DNA from 3 places in the Pseudomonas sp. MF08817 genome. Region 3 is predicted to be linked to each of the others. Evidence: riboswitches for the same ligand, from Rfam matches in the RefSeq annotation. Region 3 holds a riboswitch; each other region holds the start of a gene.
The links. Region 3 has a riboswitch for cobalamin ahead of AC19YR_RS08480 (TonB-dependent receptor plug domain-containing protein). Riboswitches for the same ligand answer to the same signal wherever they lie in the genome.
Positions count from the first base shown of each region.

Region 1: another riboswitch for cobalamin. It lies ahead of AC19YR_RS07630 (ABC transporter substrate-binding protein); the one in region 3 lies ahead of AC19YR_RS08480 (TonB-dependent receptor plug domain-containing protein).
Region 2: another riboswitch for cobalamin. It lies ahead of cobO (cob(I)yrinic acid a,c-diamide adenosyltransferase); the one in region 3 lies ahead of AC19YR_RS08480 (TonB-dependent receptor plug domain-containing protein).

Region 1 is NZ_JCBCUY010000009.1:52,934-62,628, forward strand. Features, by position in the region: gene AC19YR_RS07610 (aminotransferase-like domain-containing protein) at 1-910, shown strand, start outside; gene AC19YR_RS07615 (class I SAM-dependent methyltransferase) at 1,186-2,130, opposite strand; gene AC19YR_RS07620 (OprD family porin) at 2,231-3,577, opposite strand; gene AC19YR_RS07625 (hypothetical protein) at 3,600-3,785, opposite strand; gene AC19YR_RS07630 (ABC transporter substrate-binding protein) at 3,782-4,798, opposite strand; cobalamin riboswitch at 4,944-5,147, opposite strand; gene AC19YR_RS07635 (acetyltransferase domain-containing protein) at 5,301-6,470, shown strand; gene AC19YR_RS07640 (hypothetical protein) at 6,486-6,887, opposite strand; gene AC19YR_RS07645 (urea carboxylase-associated family protein) at 7,009-7,860, opposite strand; gene AC19YR_RS07650 (GntR family transcriptional regulator) at 7,877-8,542, opposite strand; gene AC19YR_RS07655 (amino acid ABC transporter permease/ATP-binding protein) at 8,560-9,695, opposite strand, start outside.
Region 2 is NZ_JCBCUY010000007.1:19,837-29,531, reverse strand. Features, by position in the region: gene AC19YR_RS06050 (class I SAM-dependent methyltransferase) at 1-307, shown strand, start outside; gene AC19YR_RS06045 (PQQ-dependent sugar dehydrogenase) at 304-1,617, opposite strand; gene AC19YR_RS06040 (hypothetical protein) at 1,682-2,266, opposite strand; cobalamin riboswitch at 2,422-2,651, shown strand; gene cobO (cob(I)yrinic acid a,c-diamide adenosyltransferase) at 2,730-3,341, shown strand; gene AC19YR_RS06030 (cobyrinic acid a,c-diamide synthase CobB) at 3,335-4,711, shown strand; gene bluB (5,6-dimethylbenzimidazole synthase) at 4,708-5,358, shown strand; gene cbiB (adenosylcobinamide-phosphate synthase CbiB) at 5,355-6,263, shown strand; gene cobD (threonine-phosphate decarboxylase CobD) at 6,256-7,248, shown strand; gene AC19YR_RS06010 (cobyric acid synthase) at 7,245-8,696, shown strand; gene cobU (bifunctional adenosylcobinamide kinase/adenosylcobinamide-phosphate guanylyltransferase) at 8,762-9,283, shown strand; gene cobT (nicotinate-nucleotide--dimethylbenzimidazole phosphoribosyltransferase) at 9,280-9,695, shown strand, end outside.
Region 3 is NZ_JCBCUY010000010.1:109,029-118,723, forward strand. Features, by position in the region: gene hglS (2-oxoadipate dioxygenase/decarboxylase HglS) at 200-1,588, opposite strand; gene AC19YR_RS08465 (diguanylate cyclase) at 1,793-2,845, shown strand; gene AC19YR_RS08470 (ABC transporter substrate-binding protein) at 3,092-4,015, opposite strand; gene AC19YR_RS08475 ((2Fe-2S) ferredoxin domain-containing protein) at 4,008-4,766, opposite strand; gene AC19YR_RS08480 (TonB-dependent receptor plug domain-containing protein) at 4,766-6,733, opposite strand; cobalamin riboswitch at 6,833-7,036, opposite strand; gene astA (arginine N-succinyltransferase) at 7,194-8,228, opposite strand; gene AC19YR_RS08490 (arginine N-succinyltransferase) at 8,284-9,300, opposite strand; gene AC19YR_RS08495 (N-formylglutamate amidohydrolase) at 9,503-9,695, opposite strand, start outside.

The DNA of each region.
Region 1 (9,695 bases), on a different contig from region 3:
CCAACCCCACGCGGGCCGCCCCCACGAACGGGCGTCGGTGGCGCGCCACCTGCAAGCGCGCGGGCTGACGGTGGCGCTGATGGCGCTGCTCAAACCGGGGGACGTGATCGTCGCCGATGCCTTGACCTACTCGGGGTTCAAGGTGCTGGCCGAAGCGCTGCACCTGGAGGTGCTGGCGATCCCGGTGCTGGAACATGGCCCCGACCTGGCCGCCCTCGACCACCTGTGCCGCAACCGCCGGGTGCGCGCGCTGTACAGCATGCCGACCCTGCACAACCCATTGGGTTGGGTGATGAGCCGCGAGGCGCGGGATGGGTTGGTCGACATCGCCCGCCGTCACGACCTGCTGATCCTTGAAGATGCCGCCTACGCCTTCCTCGTCGACAATCCGCCGCCGCCCCTGGCCCACCTGGCGCCCGAACGCACGGTGTATGTGTCCGGCCTGTCGAAAAGTGTGGCCACGGGCCTGCGGGTGGGGTTCGTCGCTGCGCCGCTGCACCAGGTGCCCGCCCTGGAACGGGCAGTGCGCGCCACCACCTGGAACACCCCCGGGGTGCTCACCGCCCTGGCCTGCGCCTGGATCGACGACGGCACCGTGCTGCACCTGGAAGCGCAAAAACGCGACGACGCCCAGGCCCGCCAGCACGTCGCGGCCAAAGCCCTGGCCGGGTTGCCCTGGGTGGGCCACCCGGCGTCGTACTTCCTCTGGCTACCCCTGGGCGAAGACGCCCGCGCCGACCGGATCGCCAAGGACCTGTTGGCGCGGCAGATCGCCGTCTCCACCGCCGAGCCCTTCGCCACCTCGGCCCACGTGCCCCATGCCTTGCGCCTGGCCTTGGGCTCGGCCCCCTTGGAAACCCTTGGCCCGGCCCTGGAAACGGTGAAGTGGGTGGTGCAGGCGCACACTTAGGCCTGCGCACCCTGATTGGCCGATGGCGGCAGGTTGGTGTGGGCGCGGGCTCTGCTCCTCTTCTATGGGAGCAACTGTGTTACCCCTGCCATTTGTCACCGCCACTGCGTGCCGCCCTCGCGAGCAGGCTCGCTCCCACAGAGGAAAAACAAATCCCACCCACACTGTGGGAGCGGGCCCTGCCCGCGATGAAGCCGGGGCAGGCGATGCACTTCTGGCGGCTGGAATGCCGCCCTCGCGGGCGAGCGGCGCCGCCCGGCCTGCTGGCCAAGCCCTTACTGAGCGCCCGCCACAAACACCAGCGCCTTCAAGCCGCTTTGCGGGTCGATGTCGGGGAATTCCGGGGGGTTGTCCAGGCGTTGCACAAAGCGCAGGCCCGGGGCGCCTTGGGTGACGCCGTCGATGATGAAGTCGGCGCCCAGGGACGGGTCGTTCATGCACGCCAGGACCGTGCCGCCCTCGGCCAGCAGTTCCGGCAGGCGGCGGATGACGCGGGCGTAGTCCTTGGTCAGCAGGAAGCTGCCTTTCTGGAAGGACGGCGGGTCGATGATTATCAGGTTGTAAGGCCCGGTGTGCTTGACCTTGCCCCAGGACTTGAACAAGTCATGGCCCAAAAAGCTCACGCGGGCCAGGTCATGGCCGTTGAGGCGGTGGTTGTCGCGGCCTCGGCTCAGGGCCGCGCGGGACATGTCCAGGTTGACCACATGGCGCGCGCCGCCTTCGATGGCCGCCACCGAGAAGCCGCAGGTGTAGGCGAACAGGTTCAGCACCCGCCGGTCACGAGCGTTGGCCTTGACCCAGTCGCGGCCGTAGCGCATGTCGAGAAACAGCCCGCTGTTCTGCTTTACGCCCAAGTCCAGCAGGTAGCGCAGGCCGCCCTCGGTGAGGGTCCATTGCTCCAGCGGCTCGCCCAATAGCCACTCGGTGGTGCTTTGCGGCAGGTAGCGGTGCTGCAGCGCCAGGTGATGGGCGCCGCTGGCTTGCCAGGGCGCTTGTTGGGTGAGGGTGTGCAGGCTGGCGACGAGGGCCTGCAACTGTTCCTGGCTCGGTTCCTTGAACAACGACACCAGCACCACCCCTTGCAGCCAGTCTACGGTCAGTTGTTCCAGCCCCGGCCAGCAGCGCCCACGGCCATGGAACAGGCGCCGGGTTTCGGCCGGCGGGGCTTGCAGGGCGGTGGACAGGTGAGCGTGCAGGGTGGACAGGGCGTCGGCATTCATCGGGCAGGTTCGGCAGGGGGAAAGGCCGGCATTCTAAACACAAAGCCACGGCGCTGCTGGATTCGCCCTGGCGCCATCGCTTCTTGGCAATGCCTCTGGCTCAGAAGCCGCCGCCGAGGGGGTATTCCACCGCGAGGCGGATCTGGTCGCTGTCCAGTTCGGCCTGGGCACGGTTGCCGCGATGCACATTGTGCCGCACGGAAAACGCCGCGCCCTTGGCCTTGCCGCTTTGCACCACATAGCGGGCTTCGAAGTCGCGCTCCCAGTGTTTGCCACCCTGGCCGTAGCCCAGGTAGGCGTAGCCGCCCGCAGGGTCGAGGTGGCTGGCGTCGATCTGGCTGCCACGAAGGTAGGCCGCGCTCAGGCTCAGCCCCGGCAAGCCGAAGGTTTGCAGGCCCAGGTCGTAGCGCGCCTGCCAGGATTGCTCGTTCGGCGCGTTGAAGTCCGAGAGCTGCACGGCGTTGCTGATGAAAATCGCCCCACGGGTGACGTAGTCGAATGGCGTGTCGCCGCGCACCTTCTGGTAGCCCAGGCTGAAGGTCTGCGGGCCGCTGGTGTAGCCGGACATCAGGCTCCACGTGGTGTTGTCGATGCGCCCCGACAGCGCCTGGCCCTCGTCGGTGGTGCGGTACAGGTTGAGGTTCAGCGACAGTGAGCGGGTGGGGCTCAAGGCGTGGCTGAACGTGGCGCCCAGGTAATGCTGGTTCCAGGTATCGGCATAACGTGAGGTGTAGAGGCTGGCGCTCAGGCCCGGGGTGGCGCTGTAGACCACGCCCGCAAGGTCGAAGGCGTTGCCCTGGCGGCCATTGGAGTAATTGACCACAAAGCCGCGGTCGTGGCTTGAGGCATTGCGGTCGGTGCTTTCGGTGAAGTGCCCACCGAGCAGTTTCACCCCGGCCCATTCCTGGCTGGTGAGGAACAGCCCGGTGGCGGTTTCCGGCAGGAGGCGGCTGTCGGAGGAACTGAATACGGGGGTTTTCACCCGTTGTTCGCCCCAGGCCAGGGTGGTGGACGACACCCGCAATTTCAGCGCTGCGCCGCCACGGCTGAAGCTGTTTTTGGGGTGGCCGTCGTGGTCCAGCCCCAGCAGCCGCGCCTTGCCCGCGCGGCCGCCACCGCTGTCCAGTTGCAAGCCTTGGTAAGCGTGGGCATCGACGCCCACACCCACCGTGCCCTGGGTAAAGCCCGACTGCACACTGCCCATCAGCCCGTAGGCCCATTCTTCGGCGTAGCCATTGCGCTCGCTGCGGGGTTTGTAGGCGTTGCGCGCGCCGTTGCTGCGGGCGCCGTGACGGTACTCGCGTTGGTCGTACACGCTGCGGTTGAGCAGGGTCCAGGTGCTGTCTTCGACAAAACCCTTGGCCTGTTCCTGGGCGGACCCGGCGTTGGCCAGGGTGCTGTGGCCGAGCAAGGCGACGGGCAGTGCCAGCGCAGTGATGTAACGCATCGGGGTGGTCTCCAGGAAGGGTTCAAGAGGCGTGGAAGCGCAGGATCTGCGCGCCATCGCTGGGGTCGGTCAACCAGCCCGCGCCCCGAAGCTTATTGGCCAGGGTTTGCAAGACCATGGGCAGGCTGATGGCGGTTTCGCCCAGGGCCGCGCCGGCGATCACCGCCAGCACCAGCAGGCCATGGCCGAGTAACCGGGCGTGTCTCATTTAGGCAACTTGAAGTGCTCAACCGCGCTAGCCAGCTCCTCAATGGCGCCGAACATCCGCGTGCTGGCGTTCATGCCGTGGGCGTCGATGATGACGATGCGGTCGTGCTTGACTGCGTCCATGTGGCGGGTCACTGGGTTGCTCTTGAGGAATTCCAGTTTTTTGCGGTAGTCGTCGGCGGGGTAGCGGCGCCGGTCCATGCGCGCAATCACCAGGATATTGGGGTTGGCCTTGGCGATGGTTTCCCAGCCCACGGTGGGCCATTCCTCGTCGGATTCGATCACGTTGCGCATCCCCAGGGCGCTGAGCATGAAATCGGGAATGCCCTTGCGGCCCGCCACATAGGGGTCGAAGCCAAGGTCGGCGCTGGAAAACCACACCACTGCGGAGACGTCCCGGGGGTGCTGCTGGCGCGCCTGGGCCACGGCGTTGGCCAGGCGATTCTTCAGGTCGCTGACCAGGCGCTGGCCGCGGTCCTCCACATCGAAGATCTGTGCAAGCTCGGTGATGCTCTTGTACAGGCTGTCCACGCTGAAGGCCTTGAGGCGCGTGCCATCGGCGCCCACCAAGTTGTCCTTGCCTTCGCAGTCGGAGGGCAGCAGGTAGGTAGAGATCTTCAGTTCATGGAACTGCTCGCGGGTGCCGACCGCGCCTTGGGGCCCAACCATCCACTCCAGGTCCACGGCCACCAGGGCGGGGCGCTTGCCGATCACCGCTTCAAAACTGGGTTCGTTGTCGGCCAGGCGTTCGACCTTGGCATCCTGGGCCTTGAACTGCGGCAGCACTTCGTTGAACCACAGCGAGGTGCCTACCAGTGTGTCGCCCAGGCCCAGGGCGTAGAGCATCTCGGTGCCGGATTGGCCGATGGTCACGGCCTTGGCCGGCGCCTCGCTGAACGTCAGGGGCACGCCGCAGTTGTTCAGGTGCAACGGGTATTCGGTGGCACTGGCGCACAGGCTCAGCGAGGTCAGGCCGAGGCCGGCGAACAGGGCGTTGAGGTGGGGCAGTGACATGAAATGCGATCTCCATTGGAACCGGTGCACGGGCAGGGCACGGCCTTGGAAAACACATCCCTCAAACGCTGCCGCCAGGGCAGGGTAAAGCTGAAAACGCATCGAAAACCGCGTGCGGATGTCCTTTCCGGACACCCCGCCGGTTAGTGTTTGCTACGGGCCGGCAGGTGTTCTGATTGGCGCTTCGCGGTCCGCCAGCGGCCTTCCCGGGAGGTTTTCCGGTGGCGTGCGTGGAGGCAGGGGGCTCGGCGCCTACAGTTGCGGGGGCAGTTCCGTTTCAGCGTGGCTTACGGCGCGCTGGGGGATTCCCTGTCAGTTCCTTGCGCCAACCGGCGGGCGGCATGTTAGTTCATCGATACGCATTCAACCAGCGGCGGGGCAAGTGTATGGCCGTGATTGCGCGGTGCATTGCGCTAGCTTGTCATGTTATAAGGTAACGGTTCAAGCTTTTCATCGACCGCTCTGGCGAGCGGGTTTCCTATCATCCCGTTGCGAATACTCCATGACCCATACCCCTTCACCCGCTGTTAGCCCCCCGATTTCACGTCTGCTGTCCATCGATGCCCTGCGTGGGCTGGTGATCCTGTTCATGCTGCTCGATCACGTGCGCGAAACCTTCCTGCTGCACCGCCAGGTCGGCGACCCGATGGACATCGCCAGCACCGAACCGAGTCTGTTTATCAGCCGTACCCTGGCCCATTTGTGCGCCCCGGTGTTTGTGCTGCTCACCGGGTTGTCGGCGTGGTTGTACGGCGAAAAATATGCCGGCAAGGCTGATGTCGCGGCGTTCCTGTTCAAGCGTGGGTTGTTCCTGGTCCTGCTGGAGCTGACCTTGGTGAATTTCGCCTGGACCTTCCAGTTCCCGCCCAGCGTGATCTACCTGCAAGTGATCTGGGCCATCGGCCTGAGCATGCTCGCGCTGTCGCTGCTGGTGTGGCTGCCACGGCCGGTGTTGGCATTGCTGGCGGTGGCGATCATCGCCGGGCATAACCTGCTGGACGGCGTGCATTTCCCCGTGGAGTCGGCCTTGCACGTGCCGTGGGCGATCCTCCACGACCGTGGCTGGCTGGCGTTTTCTGCGGAGTTGCGCCTGCGTACCTCTTACCCGGTATTGCCGTGGATCGGCGTGATCGCCCTGGGCTACGTGCTGGGGCCGTGGTTCAGCCGCAGCACGCCGGTGGCGGGGCGCCAGCGGCGCTTGCTGGGCTGGGGTGTGGCGGCGTTGCTGGGGTTTGTGCTGGTGCGCCTGGCCAACGGTTATGGCGAAAAACCCTGGGCCGTGGGCGACACCGCGCTGCACACCCTGATGGGCTTTTTCAACATCACCAAGTACCCGCCGTCGCTGCTGTTCCTGACCTTGACCCTCGGGCTTGGGCTGCTGCTGTTGCTGGCCTTCGAGCGGGCCGGCCAGCGGCGGTGGCTGCTGCCGTTGGCGGTATTGGGCTCGGCGCCGATGTTCTTCTACCTGCTGCACCTGTATGTGCTCAAAGCCTTGTATCTATTGGCGGTGGCGGCGTTCGGGCTGAACCAGGGCAGCTACTTTGGCTTCGACTCCATTGGCGCGGTGTGGCTGATGGCGATGGCCCTGGCGCTGGCGGTGTACCCGCCAGTGCGCTGGTTCTCTGCGCTTAAGGCCCGGCGCCGCGACCTCGCCTGGCTCAAATACCTGTAGCCCCTACGGCACGGCTCAGGCGTCGCGCAGCAGGTCGTTGGCGTTGAGCAGGCTGTAGGCGATCTGCGGGTTTTTTTCCAGGGCGCGGCGGATAGCGGCAGGGATGGTCTGGCGGGTTTTGCGGCACAGGCCTGGGGTGTCGTCGATCTGGATCTGGATGCCGCGCATGCTGCGCACTTCATTGAAACCGGGGGCGACCTGCACGCGGATGCCGAGCAACTGGAGCATTTTGCGCTGCATGTGTTCCAGGTCGTCCAGGCTGTGCAGGTTTTCCAGGCGTTCGAGCAGGCGTTTTTCTTCGGCCCGGGTCAGGCTCAGGATCGGCAATTGCAGCAGTTCCTGCTCCGGCAAGCGGTCGCGCCCGCAGGTGCAGGCGCCGGGAGGGCAGGGTTGGCGCAGGTGGGCAGGCGTGGTCATGGGCAGCAGCATAGCGACTGGCGCGCGGCTTTGCCTATCACGGCGCCAGCGCACCGGGTGGCGCGCGTGCAACGCAGAGGCTGGCTGTGCCGGCCTCATCGTCAGGCGGGCGCCCAGGGCCTTACTTCTCCCACTCCGCCTTGGGGATCAGCAGGCCATGGTTGCCGTTGTAGGCGGCGCGTTGCGGCGGTTGCCAGCCGTCGAGCAGGCTGTCGTCGAGGCGGTAGATTTCCACGCCCAGGGGCCGGCAGACCTTGAGCGGGTCTTCGGCGTCCGGGCCCCACATCGGCAGCGAGAGGTCGCCGCCCGGGCAGGTGGAGAGGGCGCACAGCAGGTCGATTTCGGCGAAGAACTCCAGGTAGTCACCTTTCTGCGCCGGGCAGGCTTTCATGAAGTACATGTCGTCGTGGTTAAGGCCCGTGCACTGGAAGATGTTCAGCACGTCATGCACGTCGAACTCGGTCAGGCCGTGGGGCAGCACAGCGCGGGTCAGGTTGGAGTGGCAGTGGTGGTGGAAGTCTTCGCCGGTGAGCATTTTGTTCACGTAGGGGTCGCAGCGGGTGCCGAGCAGGTCGTGCAGGCGCCCGCCGTGCTCGTCGATGCCGTAGGCGGCCAGGCTGTCGTCGGTGATAGTGACCATCGGGCGCAGAAACGGCAGGTTCGACCACAAGCGGTCATAGGTGGTCACGTGGGCGCCCTGCAACTGGCGGGTGCGCGCGGCCCACATGCGTTCGCGTGGGTCGTTGGCGTTCCACACGTTGAAATCGCCCACCTGCGGGCCGACCGGGGTGGTCACGCGGAATACATGGCCGGCCGGCACTTTCCAGGCGCGGCCGGTGCGGATCGGCACTTCGAACTGCTCGATCAGGGTGCGAGCGCTTGGGGTCTGGCGCACGCGGTCGTAGAACGCGGTATCGACTTGCAGGGCGGCGCCTTTGCTGACCTGGTAGGCCGCGGGGTAGTCCTTGTACATGGTGGGTCCTCTTTTTTCAGTGTTTGGGGATGCTGGCGAGAATGTCCAGCAACACCCGTTCGGAGTCGTTGAGGTAGCTGCTCATGGCTTCTTCGGCTTCTTTCTTGCGCCCCTCGCCCAGCAGGTCGTGGATGTGCCGGTCGCGCTCCAGCCAGGGTTTCTGGAAGGTTTCTTCGCTGGGGGCGTTGGAGAACACCAAACGCATCTGGGCGGCGACATGGGTGAAGAATTCGTCGAACAGGGGGCTGCGCAGCAGGCCGACGATGTGTTGGTGAAAACGCAGGCTGTGGGTGCCGAAGGCCTGCCAGTTTTCGCGGTCCTGGGCCAGTTGTGCGGCTTCGATGGCTTGCAGCATCAGGTCGGACTGGTACTCGCGCAGCGGTTTGCTGGCGGCGATGGCCTGCAATTCCAGGGTGCGCCGTACTTTGAAAATGTCGCGTACTTCGTCGATACCCAGGCGCCGCACCATCACGCCCTTGTTGCGCACGTAGCTGGCCAGGCCTTCGCGCCCGAGCTGGTGCAGGGCCTCGCGCACAGTGTTGCGCGAGGCGTTGTAGTGGTTGACCAGTTCGCTTTCCACCAGCGGCATGCCCGGCAACAGGCGCCCGCCAATGATGTCTTCGCGCAGTTCAATGGCCACTTGGTCGGCCAGTGACAGGCTCGGTTCCTTGGTTTGGCTCACGGTGTGGCTCCCTTGGCTCAGGCCAGTTGCACGTCTTTGAGGAACTTGGTCATGCGTTCGCTGCGTTGCTCCAGCATCTGCCGGGGCGCGGCGTCCTGGATGATCTCGCCGCCTTCCATGAACACCACGCGGTCGGAGAGCTTGAAGGCGAAGTTCATTTCGTGGGTGACGATGACCATGGTCATGCCTTCGCGGGCCAGTTCTTCGATCACCGCCAGCACATCGCCCACCAGTTCCGGGTCCAGGGCCGAGGTGGGTTCGTCGAACAGCATCACCGAGGGCCGCATGGCCAGGGCGCGGGCGATCGCCACGCGCTGCTGCTGCCCGCCGGAGAGCTGGTGCGGGTACTTGCCGGCGTGGTCGAGCATGCCCACTTTGCGCAGCAGGGCCAGGCTCAGCAGGCGTAGGTCCTCGTTGCCGCCGTGGGCGTGGTAGAGCGGCGCCATCATGACGTTTTCCAGGGTGGTTTTATGGGGGAACAGGTTGAAGCCCTGGAACACCATGCCGACGTGGACGATACCGTTCATGTGCACCTTGTGCCCCAACGGGCCTTGGGCCTCTTTGGTGCCGCGCAGGAACGGCTGGCCTTGTAGGGTGATGTCCCCGTGGTCGAGGGTTTCCAGGCCATTCATGGTACGGATCAGGGTGGTCTTGCCCGAGCCGGACGGGCCGATGATCGACACCACCTCGCCCCAGCGCACGTTCAATTGCACGCCCTTGAGCACTTGCAGCTCACCGTAGGCTTTGCGCACGCCACGGGCCTGCAAGGCGAATTCGCCCGGTTCGGCCTGGCCGGCGGCACGGGCGGTGGCGACCTGGCTGAGGTCCACAGCGGCGATGTGCTTGGGTTTGCGTCGGGTTACATCGAGGTGGTTTTCCAGCACCCGCAGCAAACGGCTGAACACGGTGACGATGAACACGTAATAGAAGGCCACGGCGAGCATGGTTTCCATCACCAGAAAGTTCTGGGTGTAGAGCTGCTGGCCCACCAGGAGGATTTCCGAGAGGGAAATCACCGACACCAACGAGGTCAGCTTGACGATGGTGATGTATTCGTTGGCCAGGGTCGGCAGCGCCACGCGCAGGGCCTGGGGCACCACAATCAGGCGCTGGATGCCGCGATAACCGACGCCCAGGGCCTTGCCCGCTTCCA
Region 2 (9,695 bases), on a different contig from region 3:
CCCGGCCCTGGAAACCCTGGAGCACATCGAACGCCAGGGCTTGTGCGGCAGCTTTGACTTGATGTTCATCGACGCCGATAAAGCCAACTACCCGGCTTACCTGGAAAGCGCCTTGCGCTTGCTGCGCGGTGGCGGCTTGGCGATTTTCGACAACACCCTGTGGAGCGGGCGGGTGCTGGAGGCCCACCCGCAAAGCGCCGACACCCTGGCCATCCAGGCCCTGAACCTGGCCTTGAAGGATGACCCGCGTGTCGATCTGTCGCTGTTGCCGGTGGGCGATGGTTTGACCCTGTGCCGCAAGCGCTAGCGCGCTGCGGTTACCCGCCACACCTTGTTGCCTACATCATCGGCCACCAGCACTGCGCCTTGCCGGTCGAGCGCCACGCCCACCGGGCGGCCCATGGCGTTTTCCTCGGTGTCGAGGAACCCCGTCAGTAAATCCACCGGCGGCCCGCTGGGCTTGCCCGCGTTGAAGGGCACGAAGATCACTTTGTAGCCACTGTGGGGTTTGCGGTTCCACGAGCCGTGCTGGCCGATAAAAGCGCCGTGGGTGAAGGGCGCCGGCAATTGGCTGCCCGTGGCGAAGGCCAGGCCCAGGGACGCGGTGTGCGGCCCCACCGCATAATCCGGGGCGATGGCCTTGGCCACCAGGTCCGGGTTTTGCGGGGTGACGCGCTCGTCTACATGCTGGCCGTAGTAGCTGAAGGGCCAGCCGTAGAAGCCGCCGTCGCGCACCGAGGTGATGTAGTCCGGCACCAGGTCGCTGCCGATTTCGTCCCGCTCGTTGACCGCCGTCCACAACGCACCGCTGTCCGGCTCCCAGGCCAGGCCGTTGGGGTTGCGCAGGCCCGAGGCGAATATCCGCGCCTTAGCGCTGGCGCGCTCGACTTCCCAGATCGCCGCGCGGCCTTCTTCTTTCTCCAGGCCGTTTTCCCCGACATTGCTGTTGGAGCCCACCGTGACGTACAGCTTGCTGCCGTCTTGGCTGGCGATGACGTTTTTGGTCCAGTGGTGGTTGGGCGGCCCGCCGGGCAAATCCACCACCTTGCTGGCCGGCGCTTCGATGCGGGTCTGGCCGGCGGTGTAGGGGAAGCGCAGCAGGCGATCGGTGTCGGCCACGTAGAGGTCGTTGCCCACCAGGGCCATGCCGAACGGCGAGTTGAGGTTGTCCAGGAACACCGTGCGGGTTTCGGCGACGCCATCGTGGTCGGCGTCGCGCAGCAGGGTGATGCGGTTCGGGCTCGGCACGGTGGCGCCGGCGCGGGCCATGATTTTTTCGCTGATCCAGCCGCGCAACCCGGTGCTGTCCTCGGGTTTGGCCGGGGCGTTGGTTTCGGCCACCAGCACGTCGCCGTTGGGCAGCACGTAAAGCCAGCGCGGGTGCTCCAGGCCTTCGGCGAACGCGGCGACCTGGGTGCCGGCCGCCGCCACGGGTTTGCCGCCCGCCGGCCAGCCGATGGCCGGGGCGACGTTGACGGTGGGGATCAGGGTTTTGTTCGGCGCCGGCAGGCGCGGCGACGGCCCGGTGCCGTCGGAAACTTGCAAGGTGGACGTCTCGCCGCAGGCAACCAACCCGGCGGCGAGCACAACGATAAAGGCGGAGCGAGGCTTGAACATGGGCATTTCCCTATGAGTACGCGGCGGTAAGCATAGGGCAGTGGGCGCGGCGCGGGGTTCAACCTTATCCGCGAGCCTCTTTGAACAGCACGGCGATGCCGGGTTGGTAGTTGCCCGCCTCGTTGCGCAACTTGCGGTAGGCATAGGGGAAGTACCAGGCCACGGCGCAGCTGTACTCCTTTTGCAGGTCGTCGACCATGTCCTGGAGTTCTTCGGGGGTGGCGCTGTGCTGGGTTTTTTGCGGGGCGACGAACAGGCAGCCCAGCTTCAGGTCGCTGGGGTAGCTGATGCGGCGGGCGGCGCTGGTGATATCGAGCAGGGCCTGCTCCAGGTTCAGGTGGTTGATCTGGGGCCAGCGCTGGCTGGCTTGCACGTAGGCCCATTCGTCCTTGCTGGCGATGTACAGGTCGGCGCGGGCATTGCGCTCACCGTTTTCCAACTGCTTTTTGGTGGGCGCATGTTCCAGGGTGACCATTTCGGCCATCCAGGCTGCGGCCGAGAGCAGCCCCAGGTTGGCCCGCTCGTCTGACCAGTACGGCGCCTTGTTGTCGCCGCGCACCCGGTTGTAGCGATCAATGCAGTCAAACCAGCGCTCCAGCATCGGTCGCAAAAATTCCAGCTTGGGGTTGCTGATAATCATGCCTTGCATCGTTCACTCCCTTGAGTCGATCGTGTTTGGGTTATGGCTATTTGATATCGCCGCTTCCAGCCTGGCACAAGATTGGCGCCCGTTTATTGACCCATCGCAGTCAATCAACCCTGGCGGCCCCGGGTTTCATTGACGCTCCACCCCCAACCCTCTAACCTTCGCCGCTTGTTTCAGGTGCCCTGTGGCCAGCGGTCGACAGGGTGAAACAGGGAAGCCGGTGAGTGCGTGCGCCAAGCGCGCGGTCACGATCCCGGCGCTGCCCCCGCAACGGTAAATGAGTCAAGGCTGTGCTTTTTGCCACTGTGCCCACCCGGGCATGGGAAGGCGCACCGCCCGGGGCAACCCACTCATGAGCCCGGAGACCGGCCTGATCCATCCAACGGCATCACGGTGGGCGATGCCAGGCTTGTTGCCGTCCTTTATTCCTGCCCGCCGTTATCCAGCCCCAACGGAGAGCTGCCCCATGACCGATTCCCCCGAACGCGACGAGCGCCACCTGGCGCGCATGCTGCGCAAAAAAGCCGTGATCGATGAACGCATCGCCAACTCGCCCAACGAGTGCGGCTTGCTGCTGGTGCTCAGCGGCAACGGCAAGGGCAAGAGCAGCTCGGCGTTCGGCATGCTCGCCCGCGCCATGGGCCACGGCATGCAGTGCGGCGTGGTGCAGTTCATCAAGGGCCGCAACAGCACGGGCGAGGAGTTGTTTTTCCGCCGTTTCCCCGAGCAGGTGCGCTTTCACGTGATGGGCGAAGGCTTCACCTGGGAAACCCAGGACCGCCAGCGCGACATCGCCGCCGCCCAAGCGGCGTGGGCGGTATCGCGCCAGTTGCTCAGCGACCCGGCCATCGGCCTGGTGGTGCTCGATGAACTGAACATCGCCCTCAAGCACGGCTACCTGGACCTGGACCAAGTGCTCAGCGACCTGCAGGCCCGCCCGCCGATGCAACACGTGGTGGTCACCGGCCGTGGGGCCAAGGAGCAAATGATCGAGCTGGCCGACACCGTCACCGAAATGGGGCTGCTCAAGCACGCCTTCCAGGCCGGCATCAAGGCGCAAAAAGGCATCGAATTGTGAGTGTGCGCCAGTGCCCGGCCGTGCTGATTGCGGCGCCGGCGTCCGGCCAGGGCAAAACCACGGTCACCGCCGCCCTGGCGCGCCTGCACCGTAACCAGGGGCGCCAGGTGCGCGTGTTCAAATGCGGCCCGGACTTTCTCGACCCGATGATTCTGGAGCGTGCCAGCGGTGCGCCGGTGTACCAACTGGATATGTGGATGGTGGGCGAGCAGGAAAGCCGTCGCCTGTTGTGGGAAGCGGCGGGGGAGGCCGACCTGATCCTGATCGAAGGCGTCATGGGCCTGTTCGACGGCACGCCCTCCAGTGCCGACCTGGCGCGCCACTTCGGCGTGCCGGTGCTGGGCGTGATCGACGGCACCGCCATGGCCCAGACCTTCGGCGCCCTGGCCCTGGGCTTGGCGCGCTACCAGCCGGACCTGCCCTTTGCCGGGGTGCTGGCCAACCGCGTCGGCACCCTGCGCCATGCGCAACTGCTCGAAGGCAGCCTCACCGAAGGCCTGCGCTGGTACGGCGCGTTGTCCCGCGAGACGGGCATCGAGCTGCCCAGCCGCCACCTGGGCCTGGTGCAGGCCAGTGAACTGAACGACCTCGACCTGCGCCTGGACGCGGCCGCCACGGCTCTGGCCAGCAGTTGCGAAGTGGCACTGCCGCCCGCCGTGGCCTTCGCCGCGCCCCAGCCTGTGGTTGCCGAGCCGTTGTTGGCCGGCGTGCGCATCGCCGTGGCGCGGGACGAGGCGTTCGCCTTCACCTATGGCGCCAGCCTCGACCTGCTGCGGGCGATGGGCGCCCAGTTGCACTTCTTCTCACCTATTCATGACAGCGGGTTGCCCGAGGTCGACAGCCTTTACCTGCCCGGCGGTTACCCGGAGTTGCACCACGTCGCGTTGGCGCAGAACACGCCGATGCTGGAGGCTATCCGCGCCCACCACCGCGCGGGCAAACCGTTGCTGGCCGAGTGCGGCGGCATGCTGTATCTGCTCGACTCCCTCACGGACGTCGAAGGCGTGAGTGCACCGCTGCTGGGCCTGTTGCCGGGCGCTGCGGTGATGCAAAAACGCTTGGCCGCCCTGGCCCTGCAAACGGTGGACCTGCCCGAAGGCAGCCTGCGTGGCCACACCTATCACCATTCGCTGACCACCACCACGCTGGCCCCCATCGCCCGGGGCCTGAGCCCCAACGGCGGGCGCGGCGCCGAAGCGGTGTACCGGGACGGGCGGATGACGGCCTCCTATGTGCACTTTTACTTTCCGTCCAACCCGCGGGCGGTGGCGGCTTTGTTTATGCCCCAGACCGCTATCGCGAGCAGGCTCGCTCCCACAGAGGCCGGTGAAACTCCTGTGGGAGCGAGCCTGCTCGCGATAAGCCAATGACCGACAACGCCTTCCCAGAGGCCGACCGCGCCGCCGTCTACCGCGCCATCGCCGAGCGCCGTGACATGCGCCACTTCAGCGGCGGCACGGTGGCGCCGGCGTTGCTGCGCCGCTTGCTCGAAGCCGCCCATTGCGCCCCCAGCGTGGGGCTGATGCAGCCCTGGCGCTTTATCCGCATCAGCGACCGGGCGCTGCGCGGGCGCATCCAGCAGTTGGTGGAAGAGGAACGGGTGCGCACCGCCGAGGCGTTGGGTGAGCGTTCCAGTGAGTTCATGAAGCTCAAGGTCGAAGGCATCAACGACTGCGCCGAAGTGCTGGTGGCGGCCCTGAGCGATGACCGCGAGCGCCACGTGTTCGGCCGCCGCACCTTGCCGGAAATGGACCTGGCCTCGCTGTCTTGCGCCATCCAGAACCTCTGGCTGGCGGCCCGCGCCGAAGGCCTGGGCCTGGGCTGGGTGTCGCTGTTCGAGCCCCAGGCCCTGGCCGACCTGCTGGGCCTGCCCGCCGGGGCCAAGCCCTTGGCGGTGCTGTGCCTGGGGCCGGTGGAGGCATTTTATCCAGCACCGATGCTGGTGCTCGAAGGCTGGGCCCAGGCCCGGCCGTTGAGTGAGTTGTTGTTTGAGAACCAATGGGGAGTGAGTCAATGAGTGTGGCGTTGTTGAGTGCCGCCGCGGTGGCGCTGGATGCGTTGCTGGGCGAGCCCAGACGCTGGCATCCGCTGGTGGCGTTCGGCGCGTTCGCCGAGCGCATCGAGCGGCGTTTCAATGCCGCCGGGCGCGGCTGGCGTAGCCACGGCGTGACCGCGTGGGTGCTGGCCGTGCTGCCCTTGACCCTGGTGGCTACAGCTTTGTCGTGGCTGCCCTACATCGGTTGGCTGGTGGAAGTCCTCGCGCTGTACTGCGCCCTCGGCCTGCGCAGCCTCGGCGAGCATGTGGCGCCAGTGGCCCAGGCCCTGCGCGCCGGTGACCTGGCAGAGGCGCGCAAACGCGTTGGCTACCTGGTCAGCCGCGAAACCGCCGAGCTGGACGACACTGCCGTCGCCCGGGCGGCCACCGAGTCGGTGCTGGAAAACGGCAGCGACGCGGTGTTCGCCGCGCTGTTCTGGTTTGCCGTGGCCGGCGCGCCGGGGGTGGTGCTGTATCGCCTGAGCAATACCCTGGACGCCATGTGGGGCTATCGCAACGAACGCTTCGAGCGCTTCGGCTGGGCGGCGGCAAAAATCGACGACCTGCTCAACTACATTCCCGCGCGGCTGGTCGCCTTGACCTACGCGCTACTGGGCAAAACACGCCTGGCGCTTAAATGCTGGCGCACGCAAGGCCCTACTTGGGACAGCCCCAATGCTGGCCCGGTAATGGCTGCCGGCGCGGGTGCCCTGGGGGTGGAGCTGGGCGGCGCGGCGGTCTATCACGGCGAGTTGCACCAGCGCCCGACCCTGGGCGAAGGCCCACCGGCCGACGCCGATGCCATCGACCGTGGCTGGCAACTGGTGCAGCGCGGCGTGTGGCTGTGGTTGCTGATCTTGTGCATGGGGGCCGAATTCTATGCTTGAGCACGGTGGGCGCCTGCGCAAAGCCTGCGCGCAATACGGCATTGCCCAAGACGAGTGGCTGGACCTCTCCAGCGGCCTGGCGCCGTGGCCCTGGCCGATCCCGCCGATCCCGCTGCGGGCCTGGGCGCGTCTGCCGGAAACCGAGGACGGCTTGGAGCAAGCTGCCCGCGACTACTACGGCGCCGCCCACGTGCTGCCGGTGCCCGGCTCGCAAGCGGCGATCCAATTGCTGCCGCGTTTGCGCCGCGTGGGCAAGGTCGGCGTGCTGTCGCCGTGCTATGCCGAACATGCCGAGGCGTGGCGCCGTGGCGGCTACATCGTGCGGGAAGTGTCGCAGGCTGAAGTCGACTTCTTTATCGACCAACTCGACGTGCTGGTGGTGGTCAACCCCAACAACCCCACGGGCCTGAGCCTGCCCCCCGAGCGCCTGCTGGACTGGCACGCACGCCTGGCCCAGCGCGGCGGCTGGCTGGTGGTGGACGAAGCCTTTATGGACAACACCCCGCACCTGAGCCTGGCCGGGCATGCGCACCAGGTTGGGCTGATCGTGCTGCGTTCGTTCGGCAAGTTCTTCGGTTTGGCCGGGGTGCGCCTGGGCTTCGTGCTGGCCGAGCGCAAACTGCTGCGCTTGCTGGCCGATCAGGTCGGGCCCTGGGCAGTGGCCGGGCCGACGCGGGTGCTGGGGCAATTGTGCCTGGCCGACAGCGCTGGCCACGCCCGCCAGCGCCAGCGTAGCGAAGTGGCCAGCGCACGCCTGGCCCAGCTGCTGGAAGCACACGGCTTTGCGCCCCAGGGCGGTTGCGCGCTGTTCCAGTGGCTGCGCACCGAGCACGCCGCGCAGGTACAGGATTTCATGGCGCGGCGCGGCATTTTGCTGCGCCTGTTCGCCCACGACAGCAGCCTGCGCTTTGGCCTGCCAGGGGAAGAGGCCGACTGGCTGCGCCTGGATCAGGCCTTTGCCGCCTACACCCAGGAAAACCCATGACCACCCTGATGGTGCAGGGCACCACCTCCGATGCTGGCAAAAGCACCCTCGTCACCGCGCTGTGCCGCTGGCTGGTGCGCCAAGGCGTTGCGGTGGTGCCGTTCAAGCCGCAAAACATGGCGCTCAACAGTGCAGTGACCGCCGATGGTGGCGAAATCGGCCGCGCCCAAGCGGTGCAGGCCCAGGCTGCGAACCTGCAACCCCACACCGACATGAACCCGGTGCTGCTCAAGCCCAACAGCGATACGGGCGCCCAGGTCATCATCCATGGCCGCGCGGTCGCCAGCATGAACGCGGTGGCCTATCACGACTACAAGGCCATCGCGATGCAAGCGGTGCTGGCCTCCCACCGGCGTTTGAGTGCGGCCTACCCGGTGGTGATGGTGGAGGGCGCCGGCTCGCCGGCGGAAATCAACCTGCGTGCCGGTGACATCGCCAACATGGGCTTTGCCGAAGCGGTGGACTGCCCGGTGCTGCTGATCGCCGACATCAACCGTGGTGGCGTGTTCGCCCATTTGGTCGGCACCCTGGAGCTGCTCTCGGCCAGCGAACAGGCGCGGGTCAAGGGGTTCATCATCAACCGCTTTCGCGGCGACCTCGCCCTGCTGCAACCGGGCCTGGATTGGCTTGAGGCTCGCACCGGCAAACCGGTGGTGGGCGTGCTGCCCTACGTGATGGACCTGCACCTGGAGGCCGAGGACGGCATCGACCAACGCCAGGCCGACAAGGCCGAACAGGTGCTCAAGGTGCTGGTGCCGGTGCTGCCGCGCATCAGCAACCACACCGATTTCGACCCGCTGCGCCTGCACCCCCAGGTGGATTTGCAGTTCATCGGCCCCGGCCAGGCTATCCCGGCGGCAGACCTGATAATCCTCCCCGGCTCCAAAAGCGTGCGCAGCGACCTCGCGTACCTGCGCGCCAACGGCTGGGACACGGCCATCCGCCGCCACCTGCGCTACGGCGGCAAGCTGTTGGGCATTTGCGGCGGTTTGCAGATGCTCGGCCAGCAGCTCCACGACCCCTTGGGCCTGGAAGGCGCGCCGGGTTCCAGTGCCGGGCTGGGCCTGTTGGCCTTCGACACGGTGCTGGAGCAAGAGAAGCAACTGCGCAACGTGCGCGGCCACCTGGCCCTGGAGAACGCGGCGGTCAGCGGTTACGAAATCCACGCCGGGGTGACCACCGGTGCGGCCCTGGAACACCCCGCCGTGCACCTGGACGATGGCCGTCGCGACGGCGCCCGAAGTGCTGATGGGCAGATTCTGGGTACCTACCTGCACGGCCTCTTTGAAGCCCCCCCAGCCTGCGCCGCGCTGCTGCGCTGGGCTGGGGTGCAACAGGTGCAGGAGGTGGACTACCACGCCCTGCGCGAGCGCGATATCGAACGCCTGGCGGACATGGTGGAACAGCATTTGGATACCGGCCTGTTGCGCGAGTTATGCGGGGTTTGAGTGGTGGGAGCGAGCCTGCTCGCGATAGCGCCCGTCACCACACCCCCTTTAAAGGAAAAAGCCCTATGCACCAACTGATCCTCGGCGGCGCCCGTTCCGGCAAAAGCCGCCTGGCGGAAAAACTCGCTGCCGACAGCGCTCTGGCGGTGACCTATATCGCCACCAGCCAAGCCCTTGACGGTGAAATGAGCGCGCGCGTTGCCCATCACCGCGAGCGCCGCCCGGCCCACTGGGGGCTGATCGAAGAACCCCTGGCATTGGCCCGGGTGCTGCGCGACAACGCCCGCGCCGACACTTGCCTGCTGGTCGATTGCCTGACCCTGTGGCTGACCAACCTGCTGATGCAGGACGACCCCGCGCGCCTGGCCCAGGAGCGCGAACACCTGCTCGACTGCCTCGGCGCCTTGCCGGGGCAGATCATTTTCGTCAGCAACGAAACCGGCATGGGCGTGGTGCCTATGGGTGAGCTGACGCGCCGTTATGTCGACGAGGCCGGTTGGCTGCATCAAGCCCTGGCCGAGCGTTGCCAGCGCGTGGTATTGACCGTCGCCGGGCTACCCCTGACGTTGAAAGGAACCCCCTTATGAAGCAATGGTGGCTGAACCCGTGCCGCACCCCCGACGCCCAGGCTCGCGAGCAAGCCCTGGCGCGCCAGCAGCAATTGACCAAGCCGGCCGGCTCCCTGGGCCAGCTCGAAGCGTTGGCGGTGCAGATGGCGGCGCTGCAAGGGCGGCTCAAACCTGCGGCGCAGCAGGTGTGGATCGCGATTTTCGCCGGCGACCACGGGGTGGTGGCCGAGGGCGTGTCCGCCTACCCGCAAGCGGTGACCGGGCAGATGCTGCACAACTTCGTCAGCGGCGGCGCAGCCATCAGCGTGTTGGCGCGGCAACTGGCGGCGCAATTGGAGGTGGTCGACCTAGGCACCATCGACCCGGCGCTGAACCTGCCGGGCGTGCGCCACCTCAACCTGGGGCCGGGCACGGCGAATTTCGCCAAGGC
Region 3 (9,695 bases):
GCTCTAGGCCGGGGGTTTCAGCGGGTTCTGCGTTGCCCGGAAAAAACCTTGAAATGAGCGCCCACAGCGCGCTTTTCCTGGATTAGAATCCACCCCGTTCGCCCAGTGTCACGGCTCTTTACCGGTGCATGGATTGCCGAGGCCACTGCACTGGGCGAACTCCCTTCTTATTCCTTCCCGCGTTTCATTCCCGTTCCTGTTACCCCAGCCCCAGCACCTTGAAGCACTGCTCCAGGGAGCGTTGTTGTGTCTGGGCGTAAAGTGCCAATTCGTCGATGGTCGGGCGGCCCAAGGCTTGCTCGAAGGCCTGGCGGTTGGACGCCGAATCGTAGTGCCCCTGGCCGTTGTCCCCTAGGTTGGACTGGAAGATCCCCGCCGCGCTGACCGGCAGGAAATCCTCGTACACCACTGGCTCGAAACCGAGATGGCCGGCGGCGACCAGCGCCTCCAGGCCCGCGTTGGCAGGCAGTTGGCCGGCGGCTTCCTGGCCCTTGGCCGTGACGAAATAGCGGAAATAAGCCAGGCCCTGGTCCCGCAGGTTGGGGTAGTCGTCGGGGAAGTCGGCAAAGTGCTCGGCCAGTAATTGCTCGTAGCGCAGGGCGTTGCTTTCGTTGGGGAACGCTTGCAGGGCGTCGCGGGCGCTATCGAGCAAGCGGTCGTAGAGGGCGCGGCCGGCCGGGGTCAGGGCGGCGCCGCGTTGTTCGATCTCGCCGAAACGGGCGCTGTGGCTGCCCTGGCTGGCATCTTGGCCGGCAAAAGCGATGGCCTCGTCCAGGGCCTTGAAACTGGTTTGGCGCAACAGGATCGGGCAGTGGCGGCGCGGTGGGCCTTCGATCACAGCTTTGGGGGTGATGCCGTGGGCGGGCATCTGCGCCTGCACGGCGTCGATGTCCAGGGTGCGCGGGGTCAGGTGGTTGATGTGGGGGCCGGGGAAGGCCACCACGTCGGCCACCAGGCGATGTTGCTGGCTCAGTTGCTGGTACTGCGCGGCGCTGACCGTGGCGCGCGAATGCCAGCGGAAGGTTTCCAGGGCCTGGGCGACGAATGCATTGGCGTCACGCTCGTCGAGGCCGCCCTCGGTGTGGGCCTTGTCGATCAGGGCCAGGGCGGCGGGGGTGAAGATCTCGCGCCGGGCCAGGGTGGCGCGGGCGAATTCGCGCAGCGGCGGGTTGTCGATCAACTCCAGGCGCAGCAGCGAGGTGAACACCCGGAACGGGCTGACCTGCAACGCCGCCTCGTGCACGGCGCGGAACGCGGTGGAATGCACCGGCACCCCGGCAGGCGTGAGGTCGTAGTAGCCCACCGGCTCCATGCCCATGACCGCAAAGAGGCGGGCGAGGGTGGCCAGTTCCGCCTCGGTGCCGACGCGGATGGCGCCGTGGCGTTCCAGGTCCAGGCGTTCGATTTCGCCGGTCATGCGCAGTTGCTCGGCCACCTGGCGGTCGTTGGCCAGCACCCGGGCGTTGGTCTGCGCGACCAGTTCCATCAGCACGCCGTACAGCGGCACTTCGTGGCGGTACATGTCGGACATGGCCCGGGAAAAACGCTGGCGGATCAGGTCGGGGCTGACAAAACGCGGGTGGCTCATGGCGGTAGGTTCCAGGCAACAGGGCGATGGCGCGATTCTGTTGGGCAAGCGGGGGGCTGGCAAACGAAGTTTCTTCCCGACTTCATTCTTTGCCGGACTGCTGTAGGTGCCTGGATCGCGGTCTGCCGGTCGGTGATGGCTATTTGACGTTGCCCTGATAGACTCCCCTCACGCTGTTTACCTGTCACAGGAGTTTGGCCCCCGATGCCTCACACCGGCGACAAGGGACGTTCACTGGCAAGGAGGCTTTACAGCTCACGTACCCTGGGCCTGGCCCTGGGGTTTATTTGCGTGGGCGCGGCGATGTATCCGCTGCACCCGCCGGCCTGGGTCTGGGCCTTGATGCTGTTCAACGGCTTTGCCTGGGCGCCGTTGGCGTACCTGTGCTCGCGCCTGGCCAAGGCGCCCTACGACAGCGAGCGGCGTAACCTGCTGATCGACTCCTACATGGCCGGGTTCTGGGTCGGCGCCATGCATTTCAATCCGCTGCCCAGTGTCACCTCGCTGTCGATGATGGCGATGAACAACGTCGCCATCGGCGGGGTTCGCTTTCTGCTGGCCGGGTTCATGGCCCAGGGCCTTGGCGTGGCGACTTCCCTGATGATTTTCGCCCCGTTGTTCATCCCCCAGACCACGCCTGTGCAGTTGTATGCCAGCCTGCCGTTGCTGAGCCTTTACCCGCTGGCGCTGGGCTGGATCTGCTATCGCCAGGCCGCCACCCTGGGCCGGCACAAACGCGAGCTGCTGGCCCTGAGCCGCACCGACAGCCTCACCGGCCTGCTCAACCACGGTGCGTGGAAGGATCAACTGGACCTGGAGTTCCAACGCTGCCGCCAGCAATCACGCAGCGGGGCAATTGCCTTGATCGATATCGACCACTTCAAGACCATCAACGACACCTACGGCCATGTCGCCGGCGACATCGTGCTGCGCCAGTTGAGCCGCATCCTCACGCAGAACCTGCGCGCCAGCGACATGGCCGGGCGCTATGGCGGTGACGAGTTTTGCGTGATCCTGCCGGATGTGCCCCTGCACAGCGCCGCCCAGGTGATGGAGGCCCTGCGCGAGCGCTTTGCCTGCCTGGGCTATGCCCAGAGCCCGAGCCTGAAAGTCAGCCTGAGCATCGGCCTGGCCGCCTACGACCCGGCCCACAGCGACGCCACCCTGTGGCTCAGCCACGCCGACCAGGCCTTGTATGCCGCCAAGACCACGGGGCGTAATCGGGTGATTTGTGGAGTGGCGGCGTCGGTGGGCTGAAGCACCTTGTAGGAGCAACTGTCTTACCCTTACCCCTGGTCACCGCCACTGCGTGCCGCCCTCGCGAGCAGGCTCGCTCATACAGAGGAAAATCACAGTTCAACTGTGGGAGCGGGCCCGCCCGCGATGAGGTCGGTACAGCCGATGCCCCTCTAGCGCTTGCAATGCCGCCATCGCGGGCGGGCCCGCTCCCACAAAAGCCCGGCAACGCGGCCCACAGAGGTCGCTCTTTACGCTGTGAAACCCCTACCGCTTGCCCGCCATGGCCTTGAACCGCTTGGCCAGGTCCAGGGCCACGGCGCCGCTGGCCGGGGTGGGCACGAGGTGGGCGAAGGGGATGTCGATCAGGCGGTTTTCCCGCACGGCGCGCAGGCGTGAGAGCAGCGGGTCGGTCTGGAGCAGGTGGCGCTTGCGGCTGGCCGGGGACCACACGGCGTCGGCCAGCAGGATCACGTCGGGGTCGTTCATCAACAGCACTTCATTGCTCACGTTCAGGCGTGGGATGTCGACGTCGGCGAAGCTGTTGCGCCCGCCCGCGGCGGCCAGCAGGGCGGTGATAAAACCCCGTGTGCCGACGCTGTGCAGGCCATTGACCTCGCTGTCGAGGTAGAACACCGACAGCACTCGGCTTTCGTCATGCAGCGCGCGGGCGCCGGCCAGGTCGGCGTCCAGGCGGGCGATCAACTGCTTAGCGCGCTCGGGCTGGCGCACCAGCGCGCCGAGGGTGCGTAGGTCGTTGCGGATATGCCCGAAAAAATCCAGGGAGCGGCCGTCGCAGGCCGATTCCATCAAGTAGCTGGCGATGCCGTTGGCGCCCAGGGTGGCGCGCGAGGTCAGGTTGTTGTCGAACGCCGAAGCAAAGCCGCCCACCACCAGGTCGGCATGCTGGCTATAGAGCACTTCGGCTGAAGGGTAGAGCCGGGAAATCACCGGGATGGCGCGATAGGCGCCGTGTTCAATGGCTGCGCCGTCGTCGTCGATATAGGCCACGCCGGCCAGCAAGTCGCCGGCGCCGAGGCTGAGCAGGGTGTCGGCGCTGTGCTGGTTGAGGGCCACGATGCGCTGCGGCGGCTGCGCCACGGCCCAGGTTTGGCCGCAGTTGCCATAGGTTTGGCCAAAGGCTGGGGCGGCCAGGCACAGCCACGTAGCGGCAACGAAGAATCTACGCATCGGGCACGCCTCCTGGGGGCGGATGGATCAGCAGGGCCGCAACCGGCCTATTGCCCAGCAGGTGTTCGTCCACCAGGCGCCGGGCGTCGTCGTCGGTGGCGATGCGGTACCAGCAGGCATCGGGGTAAACCGTCAGCAGCGGCCCACGGTTGCATGGGAACTGGCAAGCGGTGCGGGTCAGCAGCACGCCGCCCGGGGTTTCTACCAGGTGATGGTCGAGCAAATGGCGGCGCAGGGTTTTCCACCGCGCCAGGGCGCCCCGGCGCACGCAACGCGGGCCGGTGCACAAAAACAGGTGGCGGGCGTGGGCCGGCGGGTGTTCCCAGCCTGGGTCGGCGGCCACCGGGGCCACCCGCTCGCAGGGCAAGTGGCGCTCGCTGCGCGCCACCTCGGCGCACACCGCGTCGGCCTCCAGGCCCCGGCGGCCGAGGGCCGAGGCGGTGACCCAGAGCCTTGGCGCCTGCGGGTGGGCGGCCGCGCGGCGCGCCAGCTCATCGCGCAACCAGTCCAGGTAGGCGCTGTCGGACGCGGGCTCCAGGTCCACCACCAGCACCTGCTCGCCGAGGTGCTGGCGCGGTGCTTGGAGGGCCTGCCAGAGCCCGTCGAAGCTGTGCAGGGTGTCGATGATCCGCTCGTTCGGCGCCGCGCCGCGCAAGGTGCGCAACGCGGCGGCAAAGGCCTGGCCTTGCGAGCCGTCACGCAGGCCCGGGCCGACGAACAGCACCTGTTGGTATGGGCGTGGGGTGTTCATCAGAAGCGGTACGTGTAGCGCACTTCGCTGGTGAACGGGCGCCCCAGGTTGTCCACCGAGCTGGCGCGGCTGGTGACGTAGTCGCGGTCGAGCAGGTTTTCCACCAGCAGGCTGATGCGGTGCTGGCGGGCGTTGTCGAGGTAGCGGTAGGCGTCGGCGTCCACTACCGCGTAGTGGCCGTATTCCACCTCCTTGGCGCCCACCACGCTGCGGATGTAGCGCACCGCGCCGGCCACGCCCCACAGGCGATTGTCGGCGTCGAAGGCCAGGCGCGAGCGGGCGAAGAAGCTGGGGATGTTGGTCAGGGTGACGCCGTGGTTGCCTTCCACCAGGTTGCGGGTCATGTCCGCCGACAGGCTCCAGCGCTCGTCCAGCTGCCATTTGCCGTCCAGTTCGACGCCGCGCACCCGCACCTCGCCCTGGCTGTTGGTCCAGTGGATGTCGTCCAGGGCAATCAGGTCGGTGATCTTGCGCCTAAACCCAGTGACGCTGGCACTGAAGTCGCGGTTCAGCAGTTCGCCCTTGTAGTCCAGCCCCAGCTCGGCGTTGCGGCTTTTTTCGGGCTTGAGGTTGCGGTTGCCGATTTCATCGTCTTCGCGGGCGAACAACTGTTCGGCGTTGGGCAGCTTGTAGGCGCTGCCGTACTGGCCGCGCAGCTGCCAGTTGGGGTTGAGGTCATAGAGCGAGGTGAGCATGCCCACGGTGGCGCTATCGCCGCCGCTCATGGCTTCGTGGCGGATGCCGAGGCTGGGGTGCCAGTCGGGCAGGGCGGCGATCACCGGGCGCAATTGGGTGTAGAGGGCGTGGGCCTGGGCCTGGTTGTCGTCGATGATGAGCACATCGTCCTGGCCCTTGAACCACTGGTTGTCGGCGCCGAACACCAGCACGTGGCCGCCGTCCAGTTCGGCCTTGCCTTCGGCCTGCACGCCCCAGTCGGTGAAGCCCCAGTAATCCTTGTCGTTGACCACCGTGGTGGCGCCGCCCGGGGCGTTGTTGATGCGGGTGTAGCGGGTGTCCCAGTCGTTGACGTGGCCTTTGACGAAATAGCTCAGGCGTTCGCTGAGGCTGTGCTCGAAGGTGGCCGTGGCGATTTGCTGCACGCGGTCGTTGGTGGTTTTGCGGTTGTTGGCGGGCCGGGCGAAGTCCAGGTTGGCGTCGGAGTATTGGTAGAACAGCTCCAGGCGCGCATCGTCGCCCAACGCCTGGATGGCCTTGGCACCGAAGGTGGTGACCTCGTAGGAACGCTTTTTGTCCGTGGTGTTGGCGCTGTAGTCGCGGTTACGAAACGGTTGGTAGCCGTCGGAGACGTTGTGGCTGACGTAGGCCAAAAGGCCCAGGTCGCCCCAGCCGTTGCTGACGATGCGCTCGGCGCGGGCGTCGCCTGTTTTGCCCATGAAGCTGTCCAGGCCCAGGTTGACCTCGCCGCCGATGTCGCGGCTTTGCGGGCTGCGGGTGACGATATTGATGACGCCGGCCACGGCCTGGGTGCCGAACAGCAGGCTCTGGCCGCCCTTGAGCACTTCGATGCGCTCGATGGCGTTGGCAGGCAGGGTGTCGATGTAAATGCCGCCATACAGGCGATTGTTCAGGCGCACGCCGTCGAGCAGGATCAGGGTGTCGTCGTTGCGCCCGCCCAGCAGGGAATAGGTGCCGTAGTCGAACGGGCCGTTTTTCGGCGCCACGTATAGGCCCGGTACGTACATCTGCAGGACGCGGGAGATGTCGCTGCTGGGGCCGGCGCGCTCGATCTGCTCGCGGCTGACGATCTCCACTTTGCTGCCGTACTTGGCCATCTCGGCGACGGTGGTGGATTCCACGGACGGAGCGCTGACGGTTTGTTGTTCGAGGGTCAGGGCGCTGTCATCGGCCAGCAGGGCCGGGCTCAGGAGGGCGCCGCACAGGGCCGCGCAGGCATGCAAGGGCGCAGGACACAGGGCCCGGGCACGCAAGGTTTGGAGTTGATTCATTTTTTGGTCTTCTCGAAAAAGTTTCTTTCGCAGAAGCACGCAGGAGAAAGTACCGGGCACACGCCGATACCGGCCCATGCCCGCCCACCGCAGGTTTTTGCCAAACAAACATTCCAGGCCGGTCTCCGGGCTTGCGAGGCTGGAGGGGTTCGCCTTCCCATGCCGTGAGGCACAGTGGCTGATTGAACCCATCACTCGCTTACCGTTGCGGGGGCAGCACCGGACTAGCCCTGGGAGGGCGCACCGGTTTCCCGTTTCACCTCATGCACGGCGGCAGGAGGCACCTGAAACAGGGCGGCATCTGAACACTGGCATGACCGTTCGTCAACCTTGGCAGGTGTTTTGGGGAGACTGGTGTAGCAAACGGGCTCGCCCGCGCTCGGTCGCGTAGCGGCCGTAAAAATTGGCCCGGTGCCACACCACCGAGGGGCGCTGCGCACCCCAGCGGCTACCGCGAGGGTTACGCGGCGACAGCTTGCATGTGGCGCAGGGCCATGGGCACGGCGCGTACCGATTGGCCGGGTTGCAGTTGCAGGCGTTTGGCGGTGAGGCGGTCGATCAGCAACTGATTGCCCACCAGGCGCGCCTTGGCGGCGGTGATACGGCAGTTTTCCAGGCGCCGGTTGTGGATCAGCCAGGTCGGGGCTTCGTCGTCCGGGGTGCCGATGCTCAAGGTCAAGGACTGGCTGTCGCGCACGGCACGGATGTTGCCCACCGCGGCTTCGATCAGCGGGCCGCCATCGAAAATATCGATGTAATTGTGGTAGCTGAAACCCTCGGCCTGGAGGATCTGCGCCGCGTGCCGGGTGTTGGGGTGCATTTGGCCGATCACCGCTTGCGCCTCTTCGGTGAGCAGGCAGGTGTACAGCGGCTGGCGCGGCATCAGTTCGGCGATGGAGGCCTTGTTGCCCATCACCGAGAGGTGGTCGGCGTGGAAGAAGTCGCGCTTGAAGAAGTGCCGGCCCAGGCTGTCCCAGAACGGCGAGCAGCCTTCTTCATCGGTGCAGCCGCGCAGCCCGGCGATGAGTTTTTCGCCGAACAACTCGGGGAACTCAGCCACGAACAGCAGCCGCGCCGTGGACAGCAAGCGGCCATTGCCGACGCTGCGCAGGTCCGGGCGCAGAAACAGCGAGCAGAGCTGGGATTGGCCGGTCATTTCGTTGTTCAGGAACAGGGTCGGAATGTGCCGCTCGATGCCCAGTACCGGCGCCGAGTTCACCGTCAGGCCAACCCGGTAGTTGTACCAAGGCTCGCGCTCGCCCACCGCGCCAGCCAGGGCGCTGACGCCGAGCAGGCGTTGGTCGTCGTCTTCGAGCACGAACAGGTAGTCAGCATCGGCGCGCTCGACCTGTTGGGCGAAGGTGCGTTGCGACCAGCGCACCCGATGGGCCATGCGCTCTTCACTGATGGGCAGGCTGGTCAGCGCGGGGTCTACATGCCGGGCCAGGTCCTGCAACGCGGGCAGGTCAGTGATATTCACCGGGCGGACGATCATGGTGCAGCTCCTTGGGCGCGCCTATCCAGGCGTAGTTCTTGGGCTCGGGGCAAGGTCACAGGGCGATCAACCGCACAGTGCGGCCCTCGTCCAGGCGCAAGGCTTCGAGCATGTCATCACTTAGGCCGACCTTCCCCTCCAGGGGTTCCTCCAGTTCGGCGACGATGGCGCGGTAATCGCGCAGTTTGTCGTTACTTAGCAGGTAGCGGCCCAATTTGCCGCTGGGGGCCCGGCGCACTGTGGTCAGAAGCTGGCTGCGGGCGATGGAGCGGATGTTAGCGGTGCGCGCATAAAGCGTTGGGCCACCGTCGAAGATGTCCACGTAGCTGTGGGGTTCGAAGCCTTCGCGCAGCAGCATGTCCATGGCGTCGCGGCCATCCGGGTGGGGTTTGCCGATACAGTCCTGGGCCGCTTGCGGCAGCATGGGGATGTAGATCGGGTGATGGGGCATCAACAGGGTGATGGCTTCGCGGCTTTGCAGGCCACTGAGGCGCTCGGCCTCGGCGTAGGGCAGGTCGGTGAAGTGCTTGCCCAGGGCATCCCAGAAGGGCGAACTCATGTCTTCGCTGTAGTAGCCGACGATCTCGGTGATGGCGGCCTCGGCAAAACGCCGCGGGTGGGCGGCCATGAACAGCAGGCGTGCGCGCGACCCCAACTCGGCGTAAGGCCCGCGCACCAGGGCGTCGTCGACGTGGAAACCGCGCAGCAAAGTGTGGCCGTTGAGGTCCTGGCACAGCGACAGCGCCGGCACTGCGTGCTGGATGTTCAGCTCCCGCGAGGTGCTGATGAAGGTGCGATTGCGCAGGCTGTAGAACGGCTCTTTGAAGCCGATGGTGGCGATGATCTCGGCGCAGCCGTGCAGGCGCTGGCTAAAGCTGTCCTGCAGGACGAAGAAGTAGCTCTCGTCGGCGCGCTCGTCCACGTCCTTGGCGAAGGACCGCAGGGAGCCATCGATTTTGGCCTGCAACAGCGAGGTGTCATCCGGTAGGGATGTGACGCCCAGCAGACTTTCGCGGGCCAGTTGCTGCAAATGGGGCAGGTCGGTTGACTCGACTGGGCGTAACACCAGCATGGATGCACTCCTGTATCAATGGGCTCCTACGCGCCAGCTTTGGCGGGATGAGCCTGACTATCACTGTCTTTTCCACGGGTTTGACCCCGGTCACGGCCAATGGGCGGGGTGCCGGTGCTTATTGTGCGCTCTGCCTGGCGCTCGATGGTATTGCAATGCTATGCCAGGTCATAGCGTCGGTGCGCTTGTCGGCGATCAAGGTTTACAACAGCGGCGCCAGATACTCCGTCCAGCGCTGCACGGCTTGCGGGGTGCGCAGCAGGTCGTTGCGCACCTCGATCAATACAGCATCGATCCCCCGGGCATCGCCGTGCACGGGCACGGTCATATCCGACAGGGGGTCGATTTCATAAGGTTGGTTACCGGCCGCGTTCAGGCCGTGGCGTTGCAGGCCT